DNA from 2 places in the Arthrobacter sp. 05L428 genome. Region 2 is predicted to be linked to the other one. Evidence: predicted binding sites of a transcription regulator. Region 2 holds the regulator's gene; the other holds the start of a gene.
The links. The regulator HrcA, encoded in region 2, represses chaperone genes, less so after heat shock. The targets are predictions, from matches to a motif close to TTNGCACTCGNNNNNNNCGAGTGCNAA.

Region 1 (7,099 bases), 1.2 Mb from region 2:
CGCTTCGAAAATGTCCTGGATTCACCCGGCCCGAGGACGGCCGTGCCGAGCTTGAACACTTTGTCCGCGAGGACGCCGTTGGCTTTGGCGTAGTGCACCACGTAGTCGACGGCGATGCGGGCCTCCGCCGGGCCGGTGTTGGCGACGTCGAAATCGAAGCCCAGGTCTCCCGGCAGTTCCACGACGGTGCGGTCGAGTCGGGGAGGCGTCACGGCGAGCGACGCCGGCGCGAAGCCGAGCAACTCCAGCGCGCCGGGGTGGGCCTTCTTGACCAGGGTCCGCAGGCCGTGGCGGACCACCCTGGCGGTGTTCGCGTCCGGCTCCGCCAGCCAGCGCGCTGCGGCGGCGACCACTTCGTCGGGGGCATGCCGGGCCAGGTCGTTCAGGTGGTTGGCCACCGACCGCCGGACATCCTCGACCGGGTCGCGGTACAGGGCGTCCAGGATCGGGAGGGTTGCCGCCGGCCGGGCCGTGAGTCCGGGAACACGGATTGCCCACGGCAGGTACGCCCGGGTGCCCTCGCTGGCGAGCCGTCGGACCTGCCAGTCGGGGTGGCTGGTCCAGCGCTGGATGACCGTCAGGGCCCGGTCGAGGTCCGCATCCAGGAGCCGCCGGATGGCGAATTCACCCGTGAGCCGCGGAGTCAGCTCGGCGAGCAGCGACAAGCAGTCCTCGAAATCGGCGGGGCCCCTCCGGGCAAGGGCGAGGGTGGCGGCCGCCTCGCTGACCGGCCAGATCATCCAGCCGGTGAAGTCCGGGTCCTTCAGCGCCTGGCGGAAGACCGCCGCCGCAGCGGTGTAGTCGGCGGGCAGATCGGTGAGCAGGGCGCTGCTGAGCAGGTCGGTGCGTTCGCGCAGGCCCAGCCCGTCCAGCTGCCCGGCCGTGCCGGCCAGTTGCGGGAAGCGGCGGCCGGGGGAAGCAGCGGCAAGGATCCGTCCCAGCGAGCCGACCACCCCGGGGTTGATCAGTTCGTTCATGACACCCATGGGTTCAGGCTACCGGCGGGAACGGCGCGGGACCGGCTGCCGGTCCGACGCGCCCGCGGCGCGGGAACCGGGATATTCTTCACGTTGGGAATGTCCACACACGGCGCAGAGGCGGATACGGCAATGGCAGAGCAGAAAACCGGGCAATCCGGCTGGTGGCGGGTCTTCCATGACAAGTTTGTGGTGGAGGAGCGCTACATGAGCGTGGATGCGCGGCGGAATCTGTACCGGATCGCCGTCGGGCTTATGGTCGTCGGCGTCGTGGCGTTCATTGCCATCCTGGTTAGCGTGCTGCAGCACGGCGGTATCACCGCCGTTGACGAGCCGGTGCGCTCCGGGCTCGTGGCCCTGCGCGGGGAGCCGGCCACGACCATCATGATCATCCTGGCCATTGTCTTCGGACCCATCGGCCTGCCGATCATCATCCTGGTGTTCACGGTGGCGTGGGGGCTGCTGGCCAAGCACGCCTGGCGGCCGATGGTGCTGGCCGGTGGCATGCTGACCGGGGTCATCCTGGCCCAGATCATCGGCCGGTCGGTCGGCCGGCAGCGCCCGCCGGTGGACCTTATGCTCTTCGGGGCTGACTCCACGTTCTCGTTCCCGTCAGGCCACGTCTTGGGCGCCTGTGACTTCCTGCTGATCACCACGTTCCTGATCTTTTCCCGCCGCAAGAACCCGAAAGCCGCCGTCGCGGGCTTCGCCGTAGCCGGCATCGGGATCTTCTTCGCCGCGCTCAGCCGGCTGTACCTCGGCTACCACTGGACCACCGATGCCCTTGCCTCGCTGTCCATCTCGTTCGTGATCCTGGGCGCCGTGATCCTGCTGGACACCTGGCGGACCGCCAGGATCCCGGGCGAGCGGATCACCGGTGAACTCTCCAAGCAGGAGACCGGCGCGGAGTAGGCGCCGGCGAAGACGGGGCGCGCTGCCGGTCAGCGCGCCCCGCGTCGTTTAAGCTCCGCACGGAGCTTGGCATTAGCCGTTTCCAGTTCCAGCACCTTGGCGACGCCGGCGAGGTTCAGCCCCTCGTCCAGCAGCTCACTGATCCGCCGCAGCACCACCAGATCCGTCTCGCTGTACTGCCGCGTTCCGCCCGCCGTGCGGTCCGGGGTCAGGAGTCCCCTGCGCTCGTAAAGCCGGATGTTCTGCGGCCCGGTCCCGACCAGCTGAGCCACCACGGAGATCGCGTACACCCCGACGTCCGCTTCACGTTCCGCCATGGCTCACGTCCCTTCGTGTGGTCGAAAAATTTCCTGTTGCATCAGTTTGGCACTGGTGCTATAAAAAATCTATATCCACCACCACAGATAACCGAGTGGGCTGGATAGGCAGGAAGATTCAAGACTCTCGTATGAAGGAGTGGGAAATGATGTTGATGCGTACGGACCCGTTCCGTGAATTGGACCGGCTGACCCAGCAAGTCTTCGGAACGGCGGCGCGGCCCGCCGCCATGCCGATGGACGCGTGGCAGGAGGACGGCGAATTCGTCGTCGCGTTCGATCTTCCCGGCGTCAATGTTGACTCGGTGGATCTCGACATCGAGCGCAACGTCCTGACCGTCAGGGCCGAACGGCGCGACCCGACGCAGCCCAACGTTGAATTGATCGCCTCGGAACGGCCGCGCGGAGTATTCAGCCGCCAGCTGATCCTGGGCGACACGCTGGACACCGACAAGGTCAAGGCGAGCTACGCCGACGGCGTCCTGACGCTCCGGATTCCGGTGTTGGAGCAGGCCAAGCCGCGGAAGATTGAAATCACGCACACGCAGGACAAGATGCAGGAGATCGGGAAGTAACAGCGCCGGCGGCGGACGCTTCGGACCGCTGGCGGTGCGGGGATCCGGCCGGCCGGAACGTGCGGCCGGATCCCCGCCTGATCGGCCCGAGCCCCGTCCGGCCAGCCAGGAGGTGAGCCGATGAACCGCGACCCGCGCGGCTTCTACGCCGCGTTGCACGTCGCGCCGGATGCGTCTCCGGCCGAGATCCAGCGCTCCTTCCGCGCGCTGATGCGCCGCCGCCATCCCGACGTCGAAGCGGCCGCCGGTGCGGCGTCCGGAGGCGGCCCGGATGCCCGGCCCGGCGCCGGGTCTGACGGCGGGGAGGAGGCGCGCCGCATCCTTGAGTCGTTCTCGGTGCTGCGGAATCCTGACGCGCGGGCCGCCTATGACGCCGCCGGTTCCGCGGCCCGGCCGGCCCGCCCGGCCCGCGTGGCAGACACCGGGGGCACCGCCGCCGGCCGCACCGCCGTCGGCCGGGACATTCCGGTGCGGCACCACCGAGGCGGGCAGCCGGTGCTGCGCGTGACCCCGGTGCGGTGGGAGCGGGGGCCGGAGTGACGCGGGAACCAGGGGCGGTGCCGCGTGCCGCACCAGGCAGGAAGCACCAGGCAGGAAGCAGCAGGCAGGAATACAAGAAAATGGAGGATAGCCATGAGCGCATGGCGGCGTTACGATTCGCACCTGATGCCCGCGTTCCACGAGCGGTTCGAGGAGAGGTGGGGCGAAGGAACCGCGCCCTTCCTTGACCCGGAGGCCCACGAACTGCCCCTTCCGCGCGCACAGTGGATCAATGTGGACACCGGCGCCGCGCTGGCGGTGGTGCCCATCTGGGCCGCCGAGGACAGCCAGCACCGCTCCTTCGGGGTGTTCTATCTACCGCCCGCCGGGGACATCTGGGTGCTCCGGCCCGGGTTTACCGGCTACCTTGAGCCCGCGGCGGACGAGGCGGAGCAACTCCTGAGCCTGCGGAATGACGCGTTCAAGAAGGCCGTCGCCCATGCCAAGGAGTTCCTCTTCGGGCCGGAGGAGTCCACCTACTAGGGCGCCGGGCTCAGGGGGCGGAGGCGCCGGACACACCGGCGGAGGTGCCGGCGCCGGTTGTGGCGTGGGCGCCCGCCGGGGCCTAAAATCAATCAACCACCAGCGCAACTGCATAGGGGATCCGCCAATGAATGCTTCCGCCCACGATCTGGCCGCTCTGCTGCCGGCCGATTTCACCATGGGCGTGGCGACCGCCGCCTTCCAGATCGAGGGGGCGCTGGACGAGGACGGGCGCGGACCTTCGGGATGGGATGTCTTTGCGGCTACCCCGGGCTCGATCGTCAATGATCACAGCCCCGCCATGGCCTGCGACCATTACCACCGGATGCCCGAAGATGTGGCGCTGATGAAGGAGCTGGGGATCGATTCCTACCGGTTCTCGCTGTCCTGGCCCCGCATCCAGCCCGGCGGCAGCGGTCCGGTGAATCCCAAGGGCCTGGACTTCTATGACCGCCTGATCGACCTGCTGCTGGCCAACGGGATCTCGCCGATGGCCACCCTGTACCACTGGGACACGCCGCTGGAGCTGGACGAGGCCGGCGGCTGGATGAACCGGGACACCGCCTACCGGCTGGGGGAATTCGCCGCCATCGCCGCCGCGGCCTACGGGGACCGGGTGGCCCGCTGGGTGACCATCAACGAACCGGCCACGGTGAGTGCCAACGGCTACATGCTGGGCGTGCACTCCCCGGGCGAAGCGCACATGCTCAAGGCGCTGCCGAGCGTCCACCACCAGCTGCTGGGCCACGGGCTCGCGATGCAGGCGCTGCGGGCGGCGAAGGTGCCCGGTGAAATCGGCCTCACCAATGTCTATTCACCGATGGTCCCGGCCTCGGCCAACCCGCTGGACAAGGTCAGCGCCGGGCTGATGGACATGGCCCAGAACCGCCTGTACGCGGACCCGGTGCTGCTGGGCAAGTATCCGGACGCCATCAGGGCCGCCACTTTCTTCTCCTCCTTCAGCCCGTCCAGCGAGGACATGGAACTGATTTCGCAGCCGCTGGACTTCTACGGGCTGAACTACTACATGCCCACCCGGGTGGCGGCCGGACCCGGCGAGGGCACCGTGCCCCAGGGCATGGCCGAGGCCATGGGCAATGACCTCAACGGCGGCGGGTCCGGAACCCCGTTCCACATCGAGAGCTTCCCGGACACCGAGATCACCGCCTACGGCTGGCCGATCAAGCCCGACTACATGGCCGTGGCGCTCGCGGAAATGGCCGAACGCTACCCGGAACTGCCGCCGGTCTACATCACCGAGGGCGGCGCAAGTTTCGAGGATCTGGAGATCCACGACGCCGAAGGCCGCCTCATCGTCCCGGATGAGCGCCGCGTGCGGTACCTTGCCGAGCACATCGGGGCGGCCATCGAGGCGACCTCACCCGGCGGCTCCGCAGAGTCGATCGAGCTGCGCGGCTACTACGTGTGGTCGCTGCTGGACAACTTTGAATGGTCCGCCGGCTACAAGCAGCAGTTCGGCCTGCTGCACGTGGACCGTGACACCATGATCCGCACGCCGAAGGCCTCCTACTACTGGATCCGGGAGCTCATGGCGGCCCGGAAGAGGGACGCCGGGGCAGCTGCGATGGTCGCGGGCGACGGCGGCACGGCGGACAGCGCCACCGCCGACGTCGAAACCCCCGAAGCAGGAACCGCGGCCGAAGCCCCGGCGGCCGGCTAGAGGATCTCCAGCTCCTGCAGGCGCTTGGCCATGCCGGCGCCGTCGGGCGAGTAGACCCACGGGACGCTGGAGCCCGTGTGGTCGCCGGTCTCGGAATGTCCGCCCGCCAGCACGGCCTCGCCGGTGGAGAGCTGGCGGATGCCGATCGCGGCGACCCGGTCTCCGTGCTCCCGGGCGAACTGCGAATAGATGGCCTCGTCGTGCTGGCCGTTGTCGCCGAAGAGGAGCCAGCGCATGTTGGGGAACTCCTTGGCCAGCAGTTCCAGGTTCCGGCGCTTGTGTTCCTGGCCGCTGCGGAACCAGCGGTCGTGGGTGAGGCCCCAGTCGGTCAGCAGCAGGGTTCCGGAGGGGTACATGTTGCGCGTGATGAAGCGGGCCAGCGTCGGGGCGGCGTTCCAAGGGCCGGTGGACAGGTAGATCACCGGCGCCTCGGGGTGTTCCACCAGCAGCCGGTCCATCAGGACGGCCATGCCCGGGGTCGCCATCCGGGCCCGTTCGTTGAGCACAAAGGTGTTCCACAGGGCCAGGAACGGCCGGGGGAGTGCCGTGACCATGATCGTGTCGTCAATGTCCGAGACGATGCCAAGGGTGGTGTCCGGGGAGATGACATAGATCATCGCCTCCGCAGGCTCGGTCCCTTCGGCCCGCAGCACGGCGCGGTGCCAGCCGGGCGTAAGTGAAACCGGGACCACGGTGTCCACGATGCCACCGCGGTCGGCATGCACCCGGGTGGTGATGCCGCCGATCTCGATCTCCACCTCAATGAACTGGATCGGGACAGACGTAAACGCGCGCCAGCCGCGGACATTCTGGTTGCCGTTCTGCGCCGCCTGCTCCGCCCGGCTGCCGGGTGTGGGCTTGCTCGTGAGCAGGACGCGGCCCAGTACCCGGACCCACTCGGTGGAGCCGTAGCCCTGGTAGGCGATGGTTTGCGGGCTGAACTTCCAGCGCCTGGCTGCCTTCAGGCGGAGGTGGTTGACCGAGTCCGAGACCCAGTGGGCCAGCCGGAAGGCCTGGCTGCCCGAGACTTTCCTGTCCGGCTGCGGTTGCTGCGCTGGTTCCTGCGAGGCCAATTCCATAACTCCACTCTCCCACAGCGGCGCGTCCTGCCGGCGATTGGTCCGCCGGTCAGGCGTCGCCCAGCAGTTCACGCAGCCTGGTGGCGTTGCGCACGGCGTTGCCGCCGCCGTCGTTGTTGAAATAGGCGTAGACGTCCTTGCCCGACGCCAGCCACTCGCGGGTCCGTTCCGCCCACCAGCCAAGTTCCTGGTCGGAGTAGGAGCCGGCGTAGAGGTGGTCCCGGTCGGGCCCGTGCAGCCGGACGTAGACGAACCCGGCGGTAGCACGCAGGATGCACGGCAGCTGCGCGCCGCTCATGACGCAGTAGGCGGCGCCGTGCCGTTCGAGCAGCTCATAGACCGCCGGGTGGTCCCAGCTGGGGTGGCGGAACTCCACGCTCACGCGGATCCACTCCGGCAGGGCGGCCAGGAAGTAGCCCAGACGGGCGTCGTCGCGCGCGAAATCCGGCGGCAGCTGGACCAGCAGCACGGCCCGCTTGTCACCGAGTTCGTGCCAGCAGCGGGTGATCCGCTCCGCCCAGACCTCCGGGCCGTA
Region 2 (7,099 bases):
CGTCCTCGTGCAGGATCACGGCCAGGTCCGCGGCGGCTACGGCCGCCTGCAGGCCGTTGCCGTCCACCGCGGCGCGGACCTCCGGAATCCAGGCGCGGCGTGCCTGCTTCGCGGCTGCCGTCACCACGGACTGCCATTTGGCGTGCGCCTTCGCCGCGCGTTCGGGTTTCCAGCGGACGATCGAGCGTTCGGCCTGCCAGGGCACGACGGCGTCAATCCCCAATTCGGTCGCGGTCTCAGCCGCCAGCTCGTCGCGGTCGCCCTTGGCCAGGGCCTGCACCAGCACCAGCCGAACGTCAGGCCTTGGCTCGGTCACGACCTCGCCGCACTCCACCGTCAGCTCCTGCGGCGCGGCGGCCGTCACGGTGCCGGTGATCCGCTTGCCGGCGCCGTCGGCGATGTCCACCGGCTCCCCCACGGCCAGGCGCTTGACCGTCACCGCGTGGCGCGCCTCGGCGCCTTCGAGGACGAACGTCGCGCCGGGGACCAGCTGGTCCAGGGTGCCTGCGGGGGTGAAGAAGACCGGGTTGCTCACCGCTACAGGTTACCGAGCCGGTCCCGCAGCTTCGCGAAGACACCGCCGCTGGCGGCAAGCTTCCCTTCGGTGAACTGCTCGCCGCGGAGTTTGGCGAGCTGGCGCAGCAGGTCTTCCTGGGCGGCGTCGAGCTTCGCGGGGGTATCCACCTGCAGGTGGACCTTGAGGTCTCCGCGGCCGTAGCCGCGCAGGTGCGTGACGCCCAGGCCACGCAGCGTGATGACCTCGCCGGACTGGGTGCCGGCCTTGACGTCGATTTCCTGTTGACCGTCAAAGGTCTCAAGGGTCAGCTCTGTGCCGAGCGCGGCCGCCGTCATCGGGATGTTCAGGCTAGCGTGCAGGTCGTCGCCTTCGCGCACGTAGGTGGGGTCGTTGTTGACCCGGATCTCGACGTACAGGTCACCGGACGGGCCGCCGGCAGGACCGGCCTCACCCTGGCCGGAGAGCTGGATGCGGGTGCCGGTAGCGACGCCGGCGGGAACCTTGACGGTAAGCGAGCGGCGGCTGCGGATGCGGCCCTGGCCGGCGCATTCGTTGCAGGGATCCTTGATCACCGTGCCGAAGCCCTCGCAGCTGCCGCAGGGGGCAGTGGTCATGACCTGGCCGAGGATGGAACGCACGGCGCGCTGGACCTGGCCGCTGCCGCCGCAAATGTCGCAGCGCTCGGGGTGGCTGCCTTCGCGGCAGCAGGAACCCTCACAGGTGGGGCAGGTGACGGCGGTGTCCACTTCGAGCTTCTTGTTGACCCCGAAGACGGCGTCGCGCAGGTCGATCCGGACGCTGATCAGGGCGTCCTGGCCGCGCCGCACCCGGGAGGCGGGGCCGCCCTGGCTGCCGGCGCCGCCGAAGAAGGTTTCGAAGATGTCCTGGAAGGCGAAGCCCTGGCCGGCGTAGCCGCCGCCGAAGCCGTTGTCGTTCCCGTTCTCGTTGCCCGTCGTGTCGTAGACCCGGCGCTTTTGCGGGTCGGAAAGCACCTCGTAGGCATGGGTGACCGCCTTGAAGCGCTCGGAAGCGTCATCACCGGGGTTCACATCCGGGTGCAGGGTCCGCGCAAGCTTGCGGTAGGCCTTCTTGATCTCTTCCCCCGTGGCTTCACGGGAGACTCCAAGAACGTCATAGTGGCTGCTCAAAGTCTGTATCTCTTCCTTTTTGTACTGCCAGTGGGGCACTGCCTGTAGTTGGCAAGAAGTCCGGTTCCGGATCCGGCCCGTCAGGGCCCGAGGATCCGCGAAAGGTAGCGGGCCACCGCACGGACGGCGGCCATGGTGGTGGGGTAGTCCATCCGGGTGGGGCCAAGGACTCCGACCTTGGCCGTGGCGTCCGGTCCGTAGCCGGTGGCCACCACGGACGCTTCGGACAGGCCGTCGTAGGGGTTCTCCCGGCCGATGCTTACCGTGACGCCGCGCGGGTCCTCCGCCATGTCGCTGAGCAGGCGCAGCATCACCACCTGCTCTTCAAGCGCTTCGAGCACGGGTCCGATGCTCAGCGGGAAATCCACATTGGACCTGGCCAGGTTGGCGGTCCCGGCCATGACCATCCGTTCCTCGCGGCTGCTCGCGGCAAGCGATTCAAGCCCGCGGGCCAGGGCCTGGGCGGGTCCCCGCCGCACCGGCGGACAGCTGTCCACCACGGCCTGCAGCGACTGGGGCAGCAAGCTCAACGGGGTGCCGGAGAGCCTGGCCAGGAACAGGGTGCGGAGTTCGGCGAGGGCGTCGTCGCCGAAGTCCTGGCCGACGTCGATCACCCGCTGTTCCACCTTGCCCGTATCCGCGATCAGGACCGTGAGTACCTTGCGCGGCGCCAGGAGCACGAATTCGATGTGCCGGACGCGGGCCCGGCTCAACAGCGGGTACTGCACGACGGCGACCTGGTTCGTCAGCTGCGATAGCAGCCGCACTGTCCGGTCCAGCACGTCGTCGAGGTCATCGGACCCCTCGAGCAGCGCCTGGATGGCGCGGCGCTCCGCCGGAGAGAGGGGTTTGACGGCCGAAATCTGGTCCACGAACAGGCGGTAGCCCTTGTCCGTGGGAATCCGGCCGGCGCTGGTATGCGGCGCCGTGATCAGGCCCTCGTCTTCCAGGGCGGCCATGTCATTGCGGATCGTGGCGCTGGACACGCCCAGATGGTGCCGTTCCACCAGGGCCTTGGATCCTACCGGCTCGCGGGAATGGACGTAGTCCTCCACGATGGCGCGCAGCACTTCGAGTTTGCGTGGCTCGCTCACTCTCCACCTCCAATCGACCCGTATCGGTTCGCCGGTGCCGCCGCGCGTGCAGGAACACCCGGGGTTAGCACTCGACATGCCTAAGTGCTAACCAGTCTAATATGAGTCGCGCCGTTGTTAGCATTGGATTCGCTGCGGGCGTGAGCCCCGGGACTGGTGTTTCCCGGCACACCACAGGCCGCGCCGCCGTTCTGTCCCCCGTAATTCCCGAGTGCAAAGCAGTGTGTAGCAGATGTCGTACCAGAATTGGGGCCCGCAGGATCTCTCCGCGCCCGCCAAGGCCCAGCTGCCCGAGATCCCGGTGGAGCGCGGCATGGTGCTGGAGGACGTGCAGTCCGGCTGGGTGGGCGCCGTAACCCGGGTGGAGAAGTCCGGCGGCATGCACGTCGTGGCCCTCGAGGACCGGCGCGGCAAGTCCCGATCCTTCCGCCTCGGCTTCGGCTTCCTGCTCGAGGGCCAGCCCATCCGGCTGATGCCGCCCGCCCCGCGGGTTCCCGCGGCGGGTGCCGGAGTCGGCGCGCGCACCGCCTCCGGTTCGGTCCGGGTGGAGGGACAGCGTGCCCAGGTCGCGAAGGCCAGCCGGATCTGGGTGGAAGGCAAGCACGACGCCGAACTCGTCGAGAAAGTCTGGGGTGACGACCTCCGCGTCGAGGGCATCGTGGTCGAGCCGCTGCACGGCATCGACGACCTCGCTGCCGCCGTGAAGGAGTTCCGGCCCGGCCCCGGCCGTCGCCTCGGCGTCCTGGTGGACCACCTTGTTCCAGACTCGAAGGAGTCGCGAATCGCCGACGCGGTGATGGCCTCCCCGGGCGCGGCCGGCAACGTGCTGATCGTCGGGCACCCGTACGTCGACGTCTGGCAGGCCATCCGCCCTGCCGCCCTGGGCATTGAGCGGTGGCCGGTGATTCCGCGCGGGGTGGACTGGAAGACCGGCATCCTGACGGCCTTCGGCTGGCCGCACAGCACCAAGGAGGACATCGGCCTGGGCTGGCAGAAACTCCTCGGCGCGGTCCGCAGCTACGCGGACCTGGAGCCCTCCCTGCTGGGCCGGGTCGAAGAGGTCATCGACTTCCTCACGGTGCCGTAGCCGCCTCCTCGTGCTTTAGTTCGCGGTCCGAGCAAGTATTCTTGGTAGGGCGGCCGCTGCATTCTGTTGCGGCCGCGGCTCGTACAGGTACCTACGCTCCACCGCAATCCAAAGGACGAAACGTGGCAGAAGACGCACGCGAACACACGGATCACCAGGCCGGCCATGGCCAGTCGCAGTACCATGGCGTTCCCGCAAATGCTCTGCCGTTGACGGCAAGCGAGGACCGGCAATGGGCCACCCTGGCGCACTTTGGCGGCATTCTGGGTTGCATTCCCGCGCTGCTGATCTACCTGATCTTCAAGGACCGCGGCCCGTTCACGGCGCAGGAGTCGAAGGAGGCGCTGAACTTTACGCTTCCGCCCACCATCGCTGCGGTGGTAGCCAATCTGCTGGTCTTCGTCCCGGTGGTGGGCAACCTGTTCGCAGTCCTGGCGACCGCCATCTGGATTGCCCTCGCCTGCTTCTCGGTGGCCGCCGGCATCCACGTCAACCGCGGCCAGCCGCACCGCTACGAATACAACCTCCGCTGGATCAAGTAGCGCGAACGGACATTTCCGGCCCGCGCGCCCAACGCGATCGGACACTTCCGGCCCGCATGGGCTGACTACCTAGTCCGGGAGGATCCGGCGGACCACGGCGTCGGCTAGGAGCCGGCCCTTGAGCGTGAGCACCAGCCGGCCCTTGAACGCTTCCGCAGGCTCAACGAGCCCGTCGGCGATCAGTCCGGCGACCGCGTGCCGTCCGGTATCCCCCAGCCCGCCCAGACTCGGGATTTCCAGGCCGGTGACCAGCCTGGCTTCGAGCATGACGCGCTCCACGTTGCGGGTCTCGGCGTCGAGAGTCTCCCGCCCGGCCGCGGGCGAGACGCCTGCCGCGAGCCTACCGGCGTAGGCCGTGGGGTGCTTGACGTTCCACCAGCGGACCCCGCCGACGTGCGAATGCGCTCCGGGGCCGATGCCCCACCAGTCATCCCCGCGCCAGTAGGCCAGGTTATGGCGACAGGCCTGGTCCGGCGTGCGCGCCCAGTTGCTTACTTCATACCAGCCCAGCCCGGCCGCGGAGATCAGTTCATCGGCCAGTTCGTATTTGGCGGCATGGTCGTCGTCGTCGATCCCCGGAACCTCGCCGCGCCGGATCTGGGCGGCGAGTTTCGTGCCCTCCTCGACGATCAGCGCGTAGGCGCTGATGTGGTCCGGGCCGTAGGACAGTGCGGTCTCCAGGGAGGAGCGCCAGTCCTCCAGCGACTCCCCCGGGGTGCCGTAGATCAGGTCCAGGCTGACCGCGAGGCCCGCCTCACGCGCCCACTGGACCACCTGCGGCACACGGCTGGGCGTGTGGGTGCGGTCGAGGACCTTGAGCACGTGGGGCACCGCGGACTGCATGCCGAAGGAGACCCGGGTGAAGCCGGCGTCGGCGAGCAATTGCAGGGATTCGGGCGTGACCGAATCCGGGTTGGCTTCCGTGGTGACCTCGGCGCCGGGCTCGAGGCCCCAGGTGTCGATCGCGGCGGCCAGGATGCGGGCCAGGTCCCCGGCCGGGAGAAGCGTGGGGGTGCCGCCGCCGAAGAACACCGTGCTGAGCCGGCGCTCCGGGAGGCCGGAGGCTTTCAACGCCCGCCCGGCGAAGTCCACTTCCGCGACGGCGGTGTCCGCGTAGGCGTCCTGCGAGGCGCCGCCGCCGAGTTCCGTGGCGGTGTACGTGTTGAAGTCGCAGTAGCCGCAGCGCACGGCGCAGAACGGAATGTGGACGTAGAGCCCGAAGGCCCGGTCCGCGGCGCCCTCCAGCGCCTGGCCGGGCAGCAGCCCGTCCGACGGCGCGGGGTCACCGAGGGGAAGCGCACTTGGCATGGCTACTTCTTGGCCTTGTCCTTGGACTCGTCCGTGGTGAGTGCGGCGATGAAGGCCTCCTGCGGGACCTCGACGCGGCCCACCATCTTCATGCGCTTCTTGCCTTCCTTCTGCTTCTCCAGCAGCTTGCGCTTTCGGGTGATGTCGCCGCCGTAGCACTTGGCCAGGACGTCCTTGCGGATGGCCCGGATGCTTTCGCGGGCGATGATCCGGGAGCCGATGGCAGCCTGGATCGGCACCTCGAACTGCTGCCGCGGGATGAGTTCGCGCAGCTTGCCGGTCATCATTACACCGTAGGCATAGGCCTTGTCGCGGTGGGTGATGGCGCTGAAGGCGTCGACCTGTTCGCCCTGGAGCATGATGTCCACCTTGACCAGATCGGCGACCTGGTCGCCATCGGCCTTCCAGTCCAGCGAGCCGTAGCCGCGGGTCTTGGACTTCAGGATGTCGAAGAAGTCGAAGACGATTTCGGCCAGCGGCAGGCGGTAGCGGATCTCCACCCGGTCCTCGGAGAGGTAGTCCATGCCGCCCATGACGCCGCGGCGGCTCTGGCACAGCTCCATAATGGCGCCGACGAACTCGTTGGGCGCCAGAATCGTGGCGGAGACCATCGGCTCGCGGACCTCGGAGACCTTACCGGTGGGGTATTCGCTGGGGTTGGTCACGTGGACGACCTTCTTGTCCTCCAGCGTCACCTCGTACTCCACGTTCGGGGCGGTGGAGATCAGGTCCAGCTTGTACTCCCGTTCGAGCCGCTCGCGGGTGATTTCCAGGTGCAGCAGGCCCAGGAAGCCGACGCGGAAGCCGAAGCCCAGCGCGGCGGACGTCTCCGGCTCGTAGACCAGGGCGGCGTCGTTGAGCATCAGCTTCTCCAGCGCGTCACGGAGCACCGGGTAGTCGGTGCCGTCCAGCGGATAGAGGCCGGAGAACACCATCGGCTTGGCGTCGGCGTAGCCGGGCAGGGAGTCGGTGGCGGGCTTAGCCAGGTTGGTCACGGTGTCGCCGACCTTGGACTGGCGGACGTCCTTCACGCCGGTGATCAGGTAGCCGACCTCGCCGACGCCCAGGCCCTTGGACGGGGTGGGCTCCGGGGAGCTCACGCCGATTTCGAGCAGTTCGTGGGTGGCGCGGGTGGACATCATCTGGATGCGCTCACGCGGGTGCAGCATGCCGTCCACCACGCGGACGTACGTGACGACGCCGCGGTAGGTGTCGTAGACGGAGTCGAAGATCATTGCCCGGGCGGGGGCGTTCGGGTCGCCCACCGGGGCGGGGAGATCGCGGACGATCTTGTCCAGCAGGACTTCGACGCCGGCGCCGGTCTTGCCGGAGACGCGCAGCACCTCGTCCGGGTCGCCGCCAATCAGGTTGGCCAGCTCCTCGGCATACTTCTCCGGCTGCGC

Region 1: a site for HrcA is predicted at 2,253-2,279, ahead of AC1DH3_RS00155 (Hsp20/alpha crystallin family protein). Genes of this name have one in related genera too.

Annotation. Positions count from the first base shown of each region.
Region 1 is NZ_JBFTNW010000001.1:24,261-31,359, forward strand. It holds gene AC1DH3_RS00140 (DNA alkylation repair protein) at 1-986, opposite strand, end outside; gene AC1DH3_RS00145 (phosphatase PAP2 family protein) at 1,110-1,889, shown strand; gene AC1DH3_RS00150 (MerR family transcriptional regulator) at 1,919-2,206, opposite strand; gene AC1DH3_RS00155 (Hsp20/alpha crystallin family protein) at 2,356-2,781, shown strand; gene AC1DH3_RS00160 (DnaJ domain-containing protein) at 2,902-3,321, shown strand; gene AC1DH3_RS00165 (hypothetical protein) at 3,415-3,804, shown strand; gene AC1DH3_RS00170 (glycoside hydrolase family 1 protein) at 3,932-5,485, shown strand; gene AC1DH3_RS00175 (App1 family protein) at 5,482-6,564, opposite strand; gene AC1DH3_RS00180 (DUF72 domain-containing protein) at 6,614-7,099, opposite strand, start outside.
Region 2 is NZ_JBFTNW010000001.1:1,249,422-1,256,520, reverse strand. It holds gene AC1DH3_RS05830 (16S rRNA (uracil(1498)-N(3))-methyltransferase) at 1-535, opposite strand, end outside; gene dnaJ (molecular chaperone DnaJ) at 538-1,665, opposite strand; gene hrcA (heat-inducible transcriptional repressor HrcA) at 1,746-2,759, opposite strand; gene AC1DH3_RS05815 (DUF3097 domain-containing protein) at 2,992-3,846, shown strand; gene AC1DH3_RS05810 (DUF4870 domain-containing protein) at 3,969-4,388, shown strand; gene hemW (radical SAM family heme chaperone HemW) at 4,458-5,696, opposite strand; gene lepA (translation elongation factor 4) at 5,699-7,099, opposite strand, start outside.